DNA from 3 places in the Geobacillus sp. LEMMY01 genome. Region 3 is predicted to be linked to each of the others. Evidence: riboswitches for the same ligand, from Rfam matches in the RefSeq annotation. Region 3 holds a riboswitch; each other region holds the start of a gene.
What was found. A riboswitch is a leader RNA that binds a small molecule or an ion and turns the genes downstream of it on or off. The one in region 3 is predicted to bind S-adenosylmethionine.
Positions count from the first base shown of each region.

Region 1 (4,129 bases), on a different contig from region 3:
TGTTGCGTTGTAGTCGCCGCGGACGATGCCTTTTTCGGTGATGATCGCGGTAATGAGTTCGTTTGGCGTCACGTCAAACGCCGGATTGTATACGTTGACGCCTTCCGGGGCGATGCGCACGCCGGCGATGTGGGTCACTTCATCCGGATGGCGCTCTTCGATCGGGATGTCCGCACCTGTTTTCGTCGCCAAATCGATCGTGGACAACGGCGCAGCGACGTAAAACGGAATGCCAAACGACTTCGCGAGCAAGGCCAGGCCGAACGTGCCGATTTTGTTCGCCGTATCGCCGTTTTGCGCGATCCGGTCGGCGCCGACGATGATGGCGCCAATGCCTTTCGCCTTGATCGTTTGCGCTGCCATGTTGTCGGTGATGAGCGTCACATCAACGCCCGCTTGCATCAGTTCCCAAGCGGTCAGGCGCGCCCCTTGCAACACCGGCCGCGTCTCGAGAGCGTAAACGGATAGTTCAATTCCTTTTTCTTTCGCCAAATAAAACGGGGCGAGCGCCGTTCCGTAGCGGGCGGTGGCGATCGAGCCGGCGTTGCAGATCGTCATCACCCGATCGCCCGGACGAAAGAGCGACAACGCGTATTCGCCGATGCGGCGGCACACATCCTCATCTTCCACTTGAATGCGGATCGCCTTATGGATGAGCGCCGTTTTTGCCTCGTTGACGGAAAGGGCGTCGGCCGCAACGGTGACGAGCCGATCGAGCGCCCAAAACAAGTTGACGGCGGTCGGCCGGGCGCTGGCTAGGTAGTCACGATCTCGTTTCAAGCGGCGGCGGAATTCATCGAGCGATTCGGTGTCATAGCTTAAAGCGGCAAGCGCCAGGCCATAGGCGGCGGTGATGCCGATCGCCGGCGCGCCGCGCACTTTCAGCGTGGCAATCGCCTCATAGACGTCTTCCAGAGTGTGCAAGTCGATATATTCGATGATGGACGGAAGCTTTTGTTGGTTTAAAATCGTCACATGTGTCTCGCGCCATTCAACGGAGCGTGGGATGGCAAAGGTGCTCATCGCCATCTTCCTTTCTCTTTTTTTGGTTTGTCCGGGTCAGCGCCGCGCATCTTGCATCGAGACCCGGACGATTGTATGTCATTATCGTTCCGTTTCGGCAAACAGCCGGCGGAAGCCGTCTGTTCCCGTCAATTCAGCCCGCTCTACGATCAAGCGGCGGCCGAGGCGGAGCGCATGCCGCTTGGCAGCAAGGCGCACCTCTTTTTGCTCAATGCCGTCAAGGTCGGCGACGTGGGCGAGGCCGATCGTCCGGCGGATGACTTCGCAGCCGGCAAAGCCGACGGCGTCGATGAACGCGTGCCGAAGCACGTCCTCGAGCAAGCCCGGCGTCGCGGCGTACGTTTCCACGCTCTCGGTGCGCCAAAGGTTTGAGAACACGGACGCAAAGACGTCCCATGTCCGGTTGATGTGGTCAAAGAGCGGTTGGCGCTCTAATTCAGGGCGGGACAACGCATTTAACAGCAAATTGGCGAAAAATTGGCCAAGGTCAAACCCGATCGGACCGTAAAAGGCGAATTCCGGGTCGATCACTTTCGTTTCGTCATCGCTGGCGAAAATGCTGCCGGTATGCAAATCGCCATGCAAGAGCACATCGGCTTCGGTTAAAAACTTGCGCTTCAGCTTTGCTGCTTCTAGGTGGAGGCGGTCATCGCGCCAAAGCGCTTCAACGTCTGGGCGCAATTCGTCTTCAAAGTTGTTCGTTTCATGGTCAAAAAACGGGTCGGTGAAGACGAGGTCTTCGGTAATTTTGCACAGTTCCGGATTGACGAAGCTTTGCGCCAATTTCTTTTTCTCTTGCTGGTTCATGCCGAAGTCAGACGTATAAAACGCCGTTTTGGCGACAAACTCGCCGATATGCTGGGACAAAAGCGGATACGTTTTCCCTTCGATCAGCCCTTTGCGGGCGATTTGCAAACGGGATAAGTCTTCCATCACCGTAATGGCGAGCGATTCGTCAGAATAGTAGACTTTCGGCACGTATTGCGGCACGTAGCTCGCAAACGTGCGCAGCGCGTTGCTTTCAATGACGGCGCGCTTTAACGTGAGCGGCCAGCTTTCGCCGACAACTTTGGCGTACGGCAACGCTTGTTTGATGATGACGCCTTGTTTCGTTTCTTGATCGACGATATGAAAGACAAGGTTCAAGTTCCCGTCGCCGATCTCGCGGCATGCAAGCGGCGCCCCGTCGCGGAATAAGCCGAGGCGGACAGCGAGCGCCACCGCCTTCGGTTCGGTCAGCGGTTCGTAAACCGATGTTTGAACAGTGGTCATTTCCTTGTTCCCCCTTTTTTCATTTCGCTCGTTTTCAAATGCCGGTTCTGACGCGCGCTAAAAACTCGGCGTTTCCGGCAAATGAAAAAGCCTCTTTCGCATACGGAAAGAGGCTTGAAGATTCATTCGTTCTTCGCGCCTCTTATCTTTCAGAAAGACATCGGTCTTTCTGTTGGACTTAGCACCGTGCCCTGCGGAAGCATGACGCTTCCGGCGCCGCCCTTGGCGTGCGCCCTATCTCACGATAGTATTACGGTCGGTTGCTGGGCTTCATTGGGCCAATTCCCTCAGCCAACTCTTGATAAGAGTACCGATTTCTCGTATTCAGTTTTTGCAATTTTCACGATGTTATCAATCGTTTGGTTGTTTGATTCGAATGATACATGGTCGATCAATCGATTGTCAATACGTTTTGAAAAATTTTTTTGCCGCTTCGTAGTCATGCGGCCGGCGGTCGGCAAACACCGGGATGCGCGTACGGACGTCCGCAACGAGTGCAGGATCAATGTCCGCCGCGACAATGCCAGGCTTCTCATCCGCCTCGGCGATCACTTCGCCCCATGGGTCGATGATGAGCGAATGGCCGGCGAACACGTTGTTCGGGTCGCGCCCCGCCCGGTTGCAGGCGATGACGTAGCATTGGTTTTCAATCGCCCGCGCCATCAGGAGCGTCCGCCAATGGTGCAGGCGGGGAAGCGGCCATTCGGCGACGACAAAAAGCACTTCCGCCCCAGCCAAAACATGGGCGCGAATCCACTCCGGAAAGCGGATATCATAGCAAATGACCCCGGCGCATGAAAGCCCGTCGAGCGAAAACAAGCCTAAGCTGCTTCCCGGCTGCAAATACAAATGTTCATCCATCAATTGGAACAGATGGAGTTTGCTATATTCACTGACGATTTGACCGCTCCGGTCAGCTACGATCATCGTGTTCGTCACGCCGGTTGTTGTTTTTTTAGCGACCGAGCCGGCGACGAGATGGATGCTGTGTGCTTGCGCTAGGCGGGAGGCGAACGCTTTCGCCCGTTCGGCGCCTTCGTCGGCAATCTCATCTAGGCGCGTCAAATCGTAGCCGGTCGTCCATAATTCCGGCAGCACGATGATATTCGCGCCGTCCTTGACGGCCGATTCAATGGCGCTTTCCGCGCGCCGTTCGTTTTCGTTCGGGTCGCCAAACGCAATGTCAAGCTGAAGGCAGGCGATGCGGATCGTCATGAGTTTTCACCTCGAAAAAATTTTGCTTTACATTTTGCTTTTTACGATATATGATGTTGCACTAGAATTTCAAGAATTTTTTAAGAAGGTGTGGGCGATGACGATCGAAATTCCTTTTTCCGAGCTGCTTGAGCAGTTGCCGAAGCAATTTTTCGCCTCGCTTGTCGCGAAAGTCGGGGAGAAAATCAAGGCCGGATGCGACGTGATCAATTTAGGGCAAGGCAACCCGGATCAGCCGACGCCAAAGCATATCGTTGAGGCGATGCAGCGGGCGGCGGCCAATCCGAAATATCATAAATATTCGCCGTTTCAAGGCTACTTCTTTTTGAAAGAAGCCATCGCCGCGTTTTACGCGCGTGAATACGGGGTGAACATCGATCCAGACCGCGAAGTCGCCATTTTGTTCGGCGGCAAGGCCGGGCTTGTCGAGCTGCCGCTTTGCCTCGTCAACCCGGGCGATGTGGTGCTTGTCCCGGATCCGGGCTATCCGGACTATTGGTCGGGGATCGCGCTTGCCCGCGCGCGGATGGAAATGATGCCGCTTGTTGCGGAAAACGGTTTTTTGCCGGACTATGAAGCCATTCCGGCGGCAGTGGCCGACCGAGCGAAGCTCATGTTT
Region 1 covers NZ_MVKA01000007.1:87,543-91,671, reverse strand. The annotation lists gene mtnA (S-methyl-5-thioribose-1-phosphate isomerase) at 1-1,023, opposite strand, end outside; gene mtnK (S-methyl-5-thioribose kinase) at 1,105-2,295, opposite strand; SAM riboswitch class I at 2,435-2,603, opposite strand; gene B1A75_RS05145 (carbon-nitrogen family hydrolase) at 2,698-3,510, opposite strand; gene B1A75_RS05140 (pyridoxal phosphate-dependent aminotransferase) at 3,608-4,129, shown strand, end outside.
Region 1: linked by a shared signal. The riboswitch ahead of mtnK (S-methyl-5-thioribose kinase) and the one ahead of B1A75_RS18180 (methionine biosynthesis PLP-dependent protein) in region 3 are both predicted to bind S-adenosylmethionine.

Region 2 (4,129 bases), on a different contig from region 3:
AGTTTAGTGCCGCCGGGCAAAAAAATTCCGCCGAACACACTCGCCCTCGGCCGGCCGGCGAAAGTCGTCCGCGAGCTGACCGAAGACGACATCCGCGAAATGGAGCGCATCCGCCGCGAATATGTTGAGAAAGGGCAGTATTACAAAGCGCTGCAGCAACAGCGGACATCGTGCGCCAACAAAAAAGAGCTGCCGTGATCAGGCAGCTCTTTTTCTTTCATCACTTGTCCGCCAACGCCAGCGCTTGTTCTTTCAACAAGGCGGCTTTGTCGGTGCGCTCCCACGGCAGGTCGATGTCCGTACGCCCAAAATGGCCGTAAGCAGCCGTCTGTTTGTAAATCGGGCGGCGAAGGTCGAGCATTTTGATGATGCCCGCCGGGCGGAGATCGAAGTTGTTGCGCACGACCTCAATCAAAATGTCTTCCGACACTTTGCCGGTGCCGAACGTATCGATCGAAATCGAAACTGGGCGGGCGACGCCGATCGCGTAGGCAAGCTGCACTTCGCATTTGTCGGCCAGTCCTGCCGCGACGATGTTTTTCGCGACATAGCGGGCCGCATACGCCGCCGAGCGGTCGACTTTCGTCGGATCTTTGCCCGAGAACGCGCCACCGCCGTGGCGAGCGTAGCCGCCGTACGTATCGACGATGATTTTCCGCCCCGTCAACCCAGCATCCCCTTGCGGACCGCCGATGACAAACCGTCCTGTCGGGTTGATGAAATATTTCGTGTCCTCATCAAGCAGCTCCGCGGGCACGACCGGCTTGATGACCTGTTCTTTAATGTCGCGTTGGATTTGGTCCTGCGTAATTTCCGGATGATGCTGCGCGGAAACGACGATCGTATCGACGCGCACCGGTTTGCCGTTTTCATCGTATTCGATCGTCACTTGCGTTTTCCCGTCCGGCCGCAAGTACGGCAAGACGTCCGTTTTGCGCACTTCCGCCAATCGGCGCGCCAAGCGGTGCGCAAGCGAAATCGGCAGCGGCATCAATTCTTCCGTCTCATTGCAAGCGAACCCAAACATCAACCCTTGGTCGCCGGCGCCGATCGCTTCAATTTCCTCGTCAGTCATCTGACCTTCGCGCGCCTCGAGCGCCCGGTCAACCCCCATCGCAATGTCCGGCGATTGTTCGTCAATCGACGTCAGCACCGCGCACGTATCGGCGTCAAATCCGTATTTGGCGCGCGTGTAGCCGATTTCGCGAACCGTATCGCGGACGATGCGCGGAATGTCCACGTATGTTGATGTCGTGATTTCCCCGCTCACGAGCACCAGCCCGGTCGTGACGCTCGTTTCGCAGGCGACGCGGGCGTTCGGGTCTTTTTCCAAAATGGCATCCAAAATGGCGTCGGAAATTTGGTCGCAAATTTTATCCGGATGTCCTTCCGTCACAGACTCTGAAGTAAACAAGCGGCGTTTGGCTGACATTCGGTTTGTTTCCTCCTCTTGGCATAATGTGGCGACACGGAACTCATTTCCCTTTTTCCCTTCGCAATATAAAAAACCTTTCCTGTAACGGCTGAGGAAAGGTCAGAGCAATCGTATTGCTTCCTTTCACTCTTATCGTTCAAGGACTGCGCCTTGCCACAGGTTAGCACCATTTCACACATGTACAGTTGTGACGGTTGCTGGGCTTCATCGGGCCTGTCCCTCCACCGGCTCGGGATAAGAGTATCCGTTCAATGACTTATCATATCGCAACGGAATCGGCAAAGTCAACTATAGAAATTCATTTTTTATCATTTCCAGCCGCGAAAATTCTTTCCTCAAGGCAATCAACACAATGGGAAAAATAAAGTTTGAAAAACCCACACAATTAGTATGGACTATTAATAAAAATGTGTTATACTATTTTCAAGAGTGATTACAAAAAGAAGGCAGGTTTTGGATATGGGGATCGCAAACATGACAAATAAGCTTGATTTATTGCTACAAAAACCGTACGTGCATCATCAACTGTCCGTTGCCGAGCTCGTCGAGAAAGTGCTGCAGCGGAATGAAGGCCGGCTGACGCACACCGGGGCCGTCGCGGTGACAACCGGCAAGTACACGGGGCGGTCGCCGAAAGACAAATACATCGTCGAAGAACCGTCAACGAAGCAAACGATCGACTGGGGAGCGGTCAACCAGCCGATGTCTCCGGAGACGTTTGATAAACTGTACGACAAAGTGCTCGACTATTTAATGAATAAAGATGAACTGTTCGTGTTTAAAGGCTTTGCCGGCGCCGATCCGAAATACCGGTTGCCGATTCAAGTCGTCAACGAATTCGCCTGGCACAACTTGTTCGTCCATCAGCTGTTCATCCGGCCGAGCGCCGAGGAGCTCGCCGCGCATGAGCCGCAATTTACGGTGATTTGCGCGCCGAACTTTAAAGCCGACCCGAAAGTCGACGGCACGCGCTCGGAAGCGTTCATCATCATCTCGTTTGAACGGCGCACCGTGTTGATCGGCGGCACCGAGTATGCCGGCGAAATGAAAAAATCGATTTTCTCGGTGATGAACTATTTGCTGCCGGAACAAGGCATCCTGCCGATGCACTGCTCGGCCAACGTCGGCCAGGAAGGCGACGTCGCCCTCTTTTTCGGCTTGTCGGGAACGGGAAAAACGACGCTCTCGACCGACCCGAACCGCCGCTTGATCGGCGATGATGAACACGGCTGGTCAAGCCGCGGCATTTTCAACATCGAAGGCGGCTGCTATGCGAAATGCATCAACTTGTCGCGCGAGAAAGAGCCGCAAATTTTTGACGCCATCGGTTTCGGCGCGGTGCTCGAAAACGTCGTTCTCGATGACGCGACGCGGGTGCCCAATTACGACGACGGCACGCTGACGGAAAACACGCGCGCCGCCTACCCGCTTCAAGCGATCCAAAACATCATCGACCCGAGCGTCGCCGGCCACCCGTCCACGATCGTGTTTTTGACGGCTGATGCGTTCGGCGTCCTGCCGCCGATCAGCAAGCTGACGCGCGAACAAGCGATGTACCATTTCTTAAGCGGCTACACAAGCAAACTCGCCGGCACCGAACGCGGCGTCACCGAACCGGAAGCGACGTTCTCGACATGCTTTGGCGCACCGTTTTTGCCGCGCCCGGCCGTCGAATACGCGGAAATGCTCGGGCAAAAAATCGCCGAACACAACGTCCGCGTCTTTTTGGTCAACACCGGCTGGACAGGGGGACCGTACGGCGTCGGCAGCCGCATGAAGCTCGCCTACACCCGGGCGATGGTGCAAGCCGCCGTCGAAGGGGAGCTGGACAACGTCGAAACGGTGCAAGACCCGATTTTCGGCCTCGCCATCCCAACCCGCGTCCCGGGCGTGCCGGATGACGTCCTGCAGCCGCAAAACACATGGGCCGACAAACAAGCATACGAACAAAAAGCAAAAGAGCTGGCGCAAAAGTTCCGCGCCAACTTCCAAAAATTCGCCCACATCGATCCGTCCATTGAAAAACTCGGCGGACCGCTCGTTTAACAAGAACCCGGCCGGACAGGGAACAACTCCTGTCCGGCCGGGTTTTCTGTTCTTTCCTCTGCTTTAGTCTCCGACACTGAATCGTTAGACATTTCTGTACGTCGGTCCGTTTCATTCGCCTCAGACGACCTCAAAAACAATCGGACTCGATCAAACGCATTCTGTAAGGAGGGAATCTTGAAAGCCAACAGTTTTTTAAACACGTTAGACCAATTCATCAAACTTAGCGCATGGCCGATCGGGAGTTTGATTGTCAGTGTAGGGTCGCCGTTCCTTTTAATCAATATCACCTTATTTTTCTATGTCGTCTCAAGCATTCTCATGTTTCTGTTGCATATACAAGAACATACAAAGAAGAAGACGGCTCAAGGCAAAGGCCTAAAGAACTTTCTCCTTTCGATCAGTCTAGGATGGGAATACACTTGGAGAAATGTGCACGCTAAATCGATTAGCTTCATGTCATTTTTTGAAGGAATCGGAAATGGCGTCTGGATTTCGGCCATCCTTTGAAACTTTACATCTCGAATGGTCTGGCAAGCGATGGCAGAAGGAAACCGTTGCGACGAAAACGCTTTAAATAGTTTGCTCGTCGCTTGATTCAGCTCGGGATGATTCAACAGCCAATTGGCAAATTGGGTGTTGATGTCG
Region 2 covers NZ_MVKA01000011.1:84,034-88,162, forward strand. The annotation lists gene B1A75_RS07420 (gamma carbonic anhydrase) at 1-198, shown strand, start outside; gene metK (methionine adenosyltransferase) at 221-1,432, opposite strand; SAM riboswitch class I at 1,562-1,676, opposite strand; gene pckA (phosphoenolpyruvate carboxykinase (ATP)) at 1,895-3,481, shown strand; partial or broken gene B1A75_RS07440 (hypothetical protein) at 3,985-4,129, opposite strand, start outside.
Region 2: linked by a shared signal. The riboswitch ahead of metK (methionine adenosyltransferase) and the one ahead of B1A75_RS18180 (methionine biosynthesis PLP-dependent protein) in region 3 are both predicted to bind S-adenosylmethionine.

Region 3 (4,129 bases):
CGCCCGGAGACATGGGAGGGTTCGTCCTCATCAGCGACGCGGAGATCCAAAGGGTGCATCGAATATGCTTCCCCCCGTGGCAGGAAAATATAACCAGCCGTGGCCGCGAAGCGCACCCTAGGTCTGTAAGATATCCACAAAACTGAAAAAGGATGTAAGGGATTTTGTCGAAAAATATTTTTTGGACACCCCTGAGAGGCCGAAAAGCCTTGATAGATCAACATTTCTAGAGGGAGCGGTCTTTTGTTGTTCCAATCGCGACGTTCATATCAGACGGTTTCCTTTCCTCCGACGACAAACGTTTCATAGACGGTCCACGATCCGTTTTCAAGCTGGTAGAGGAGATGGAAGCGGTCGACGGTCTCCTCGAAGTGCACATCTTGCAGCTTCAGCTGGCTGTAGACGTCCGCATATTCTGCGCCCGGCAAATCGCGGCCGATCGTAATGTGAGGCACGAACACAAACTCCGGCTTTCCGGCAAACAAGCCGCTGTGCAGTTGTTCGTGAAGGCGCTCGAGCACGTCGTTTGGCTCCACCTTTAAATAAATGATGTTGCTTGTCGGGTAAAACGAGCTGAATTTCGTCACTTTGATCGGAATGGGAGGTGTTTCCGCCGCAATGCGGCGCAGCTCTTTCGTCATTTCTTTCATTTGCTCCTCATCCGCTTCAAATGGGTATTTCAGCGTAATATGCGGCGGGATGAGGGCGTAATGGCTGTCGTACCGTTTCCGGTACGAGTTGGCGAAGTCTTGAATCCGTTTTGGCGGAAAGATCACAATGCCGTACTTCATTTTGTTTTCCCTCCTTGAACCCTTTCTTTTTCCGCGCGCAGGCAGCGCATGGAATGGATGCGGCGGCTCGACATCCCAACCTTGAAGTTGCCCCGTTTTTGCCTATAACGATAAAACAGCGGCTACGGCTCGGGGGACATCCGGCTGCCAATACGTCCACGCATGGCCGCCTTCGAACTCATGGTACGTATAAGCAAACCGTTTTTCCATAAACAAGTCCCGCGCCATTCGATTTGGGGTGATAAAATCGCGCACATGGCCATCCGTCGTTTTCACCGCTGTTTCCTCTGTGCCAACAGAATGGTAAAGCGAAAGGAGCGATGGATCGCGGAATGAGCGGATGCGCGCCAATACCGAGTCATCGATATAGGGGGACTGCATGGCGATTTTCCCGAATGTATGCGGATACAACAACCCGGCTAGAAGCGACACCGTTCCGCCGAGCGAATCGCCGATCAGCGCCCGGCCTTTGCCCATTTGGTATGTCGGCAGTTCACGGTCCAAAAACGGGACGAGTTCATGGGCTAAAAAACGAAGGTACGCTTCGTGTTTTCGGCCTTCCGGGTGGTATTTCTCGTAGCGGTCGTTGACGTTCCGATACGGGATGCCGACGACGATCGTCCGGTCGATCGTTCTTTCTTCCATCAGCGTTTCGATGACGGTTTTCATTTTTCCATACATAAAATAATCTTTGCCGTCTTGCGCGATTAATAAAGAATATTTGTAAAGCGGCGAAAAATTGCTTGGCAAGTAGACGAGCAGTTCGATTTCTTCTTGCAGCTCTCCGCTGTACAACTTGTAGTCACGCATCGTTCCTGTTGCTGTCGCCATGACCATCCTCCATGAAAGCGTAAGTTCATCTGTTATTGTAACATATTTGCGCCAAAAGATGTTAACGAAGGGCTCGAATTTTTTGCGAATTTGCCGAATCGTGCCATTGACAAAAAAATGGCTTGCAAAAACGGGGGGAATGCGCTACATTTTTTATCATAATTCCGAAAAAGACTCCCGCTTCAAGCGCGTGAAGGGCGCAGCCCAGCGATAAGCGGGAGATGAATTTCGGTTGGCGACCAGCCAGCTGATATGATAATATATGGTTAGAACGGACACCTTCGGAACGAAGGGAAGCGTAAAGGGGTCTTGTGTGTGGCTTACTGTTCAGCGAACGCGCACAAGTCGCTTGAAGCCCCCGCCTCTAAGCGAAGTGTAGGTGGTGGGTGTTCACTAAATTAGAAAAATTGAATACGCGTCTCATTCTTATCAAGAGAAGTGGAGGGAACTGGCCCAATGAAGCTTCAGCAACCAGCCGCCCGGCGGCCAGGTGCTAAATCCAGCGAATTGAGCATTCAATTCGGCAGATAAGAAGAAGCATGACCATGTGTGTATGGAAAAGTCTTCTTCTTAGAAGACTTTTTTTATTTACTCAAGCGGCCGCTCCCATCAACCGCGAGGCGGTCTAGGACCAAGGCGCTCGGCCGTTGCCCGACAGACAGCGGCGCTTCGTTTGGCGTCAAGTGGTCGGCCGTTGATCCATGATGGAATTTTCAGCAGAAGGAGAGAGATGAGATGAAGAAACTGGAGACGTTGTTAGCGCAAATTGGCAACCGGAGCGAAACGGTGACGGGGACGGTCAACCCGCCGGTTTATTTTTCCACCGCCTACCGTCATGCCGGCATCGGAGAGTCGACCGGGTTTGACTACATCCGCACCGGCAACCCGACGCGCAAAATCGTCGAAGAAGCGATCGCGAGACTGGAAGGCGGCGACCAAGGTTATGCGTTCAGCTCCGGCATGGCCGCCATTCAGACGGTGCTCGCCTTGTTTGAGAGCGGAGACGAGTTTCTCGTATCGGCCGACCTTTACGGCGGCACGTACCGCCTGTTTGAGCGCGGCTGGCGCAAGTACGGTCTTGGGTTCCATTACGTCGATTTTACCGATCTCGCTGCGGTGGAAGCGTGTATCACCGAAAAAACGAAAGCGATTTTCTTGGAAACACCGACGAACCCGCTTATGCATGAGACCGATATCCGCGCCGTCTCCGAGCTCGCCAAGCGGCACGGGCTTTTGTTGATCGTTGACAACACGTTTTATACACCGGTGCTTCAACGCCCGATCGAACAAGGCGCCGATATTGTCATCCACAGCGCCACGAAATATTTAGGCGGCCATAACGACGTCTTGGCTGGCCTTGTCGTCGCCAAGGGCGAGGAGCTCTGTCAACGCCTGGCCGAGTATCAGAACGCCATCGGCGCGGTTTTGTCGCCGTTTGATTCGTGGCTGTTGATTCGCGGGATGAAAACGCTGGCGCTGCGGATGCGCCAACATGAAGAAAACGCCAAGCGCATCAGCGCCTTTTTGCGCGAACATGAAGATGTCACCGATGTGTTGTATCCGGGAAGAGGCGGGATGCTGTCGTTCCGGATTGCCGATGAAAAGTGGGTGAACGGGTTTTTAAAAAGCTTGCGCCTCATTACGTTCGCGGAAAGCCTGGGCGGAGTCGAAAGCTTCATCACGTACCCGGCGACGCAGACGCATGCGGACATTCCTGAGGAAATCCGCATCCAAAACGGTGTTTGCAACCGGCTGCTCCGTTTCTCGGTCGGCATTGAGCACGCTGACGATTTGATCGCCGACTTGGCGCAGGCATTGAAAAACATGAAAGAGGTGTAAGCGATGGAACGGGAATGGGCGTTTTCGACGAAACTGCTCCATAACGAATGGAAAGTCGACCGCGAGACGGGGGCGGTGAGCGTGCCGATCCAGCACGCCTCCACGTTCCATCAGTTCGATTTCGATTTATTCGGCAAATACGACTACAGCCGCTCCGGCAACCCGACGCGCGAGGCGCTCGAGGAAACGATCGCGGCGTTAGAAGGCGGCGTGCGCGGGTTTGCGTTCGCCTCTGGCATGGCGGCTATTTCAACGGCGTTTTTGCTTCTCTCAAAAGGCGACCACGTGCTCGTGACCGAAGACGTCTACGGCGGCACGTACCGGATGATTACGGAGGTGCTCGGCCGCTTTGGCATTGAATATACGTTTGTCGATATGACCGATTTGCGCGCCGTCGCCGAAAACATCCGGCCGAACACGAAAGTCATTTATATGGAAACGCCGTCCAATCCGCTGTTAAAAGTGACCGATATTCAAGGCGTCGTCAAGTTGGCGAAGGCGCATGGCTGTTTGACGTTCCTTGACAACACGTTCATGACGCCGGCGCTGCAGCGGCCGCTTGACCTTGGCGTCGATATTGTCCTTCACAGCGCCACGAAATTTTTAGCCGGCCATAGCGACGTCGTCGCAGGATTGGCGGTGGTGAAAGATGAAGAATTGGGAAAAGA
Region 3 covers NZ_MVKA01000052.1:12,370-16,498, reverse strand. The annotation lists gene B1A75_RS18190 (YjcG family protein) at 270-791, opposite strand; gene B1A75_RS18185 (alpha/beta hydrolase) at 894-1,622, opposite strand; SAM riboswitch class I at 2,046-2,156, shown strand; gene B1A75_RS18180 (methionine biosynthesis PLP-dependent protein) at 2,358-3,461, shown strand; gene metC (cystathionine beta-lyase) at 3,465-4,129, shown strand, end outside.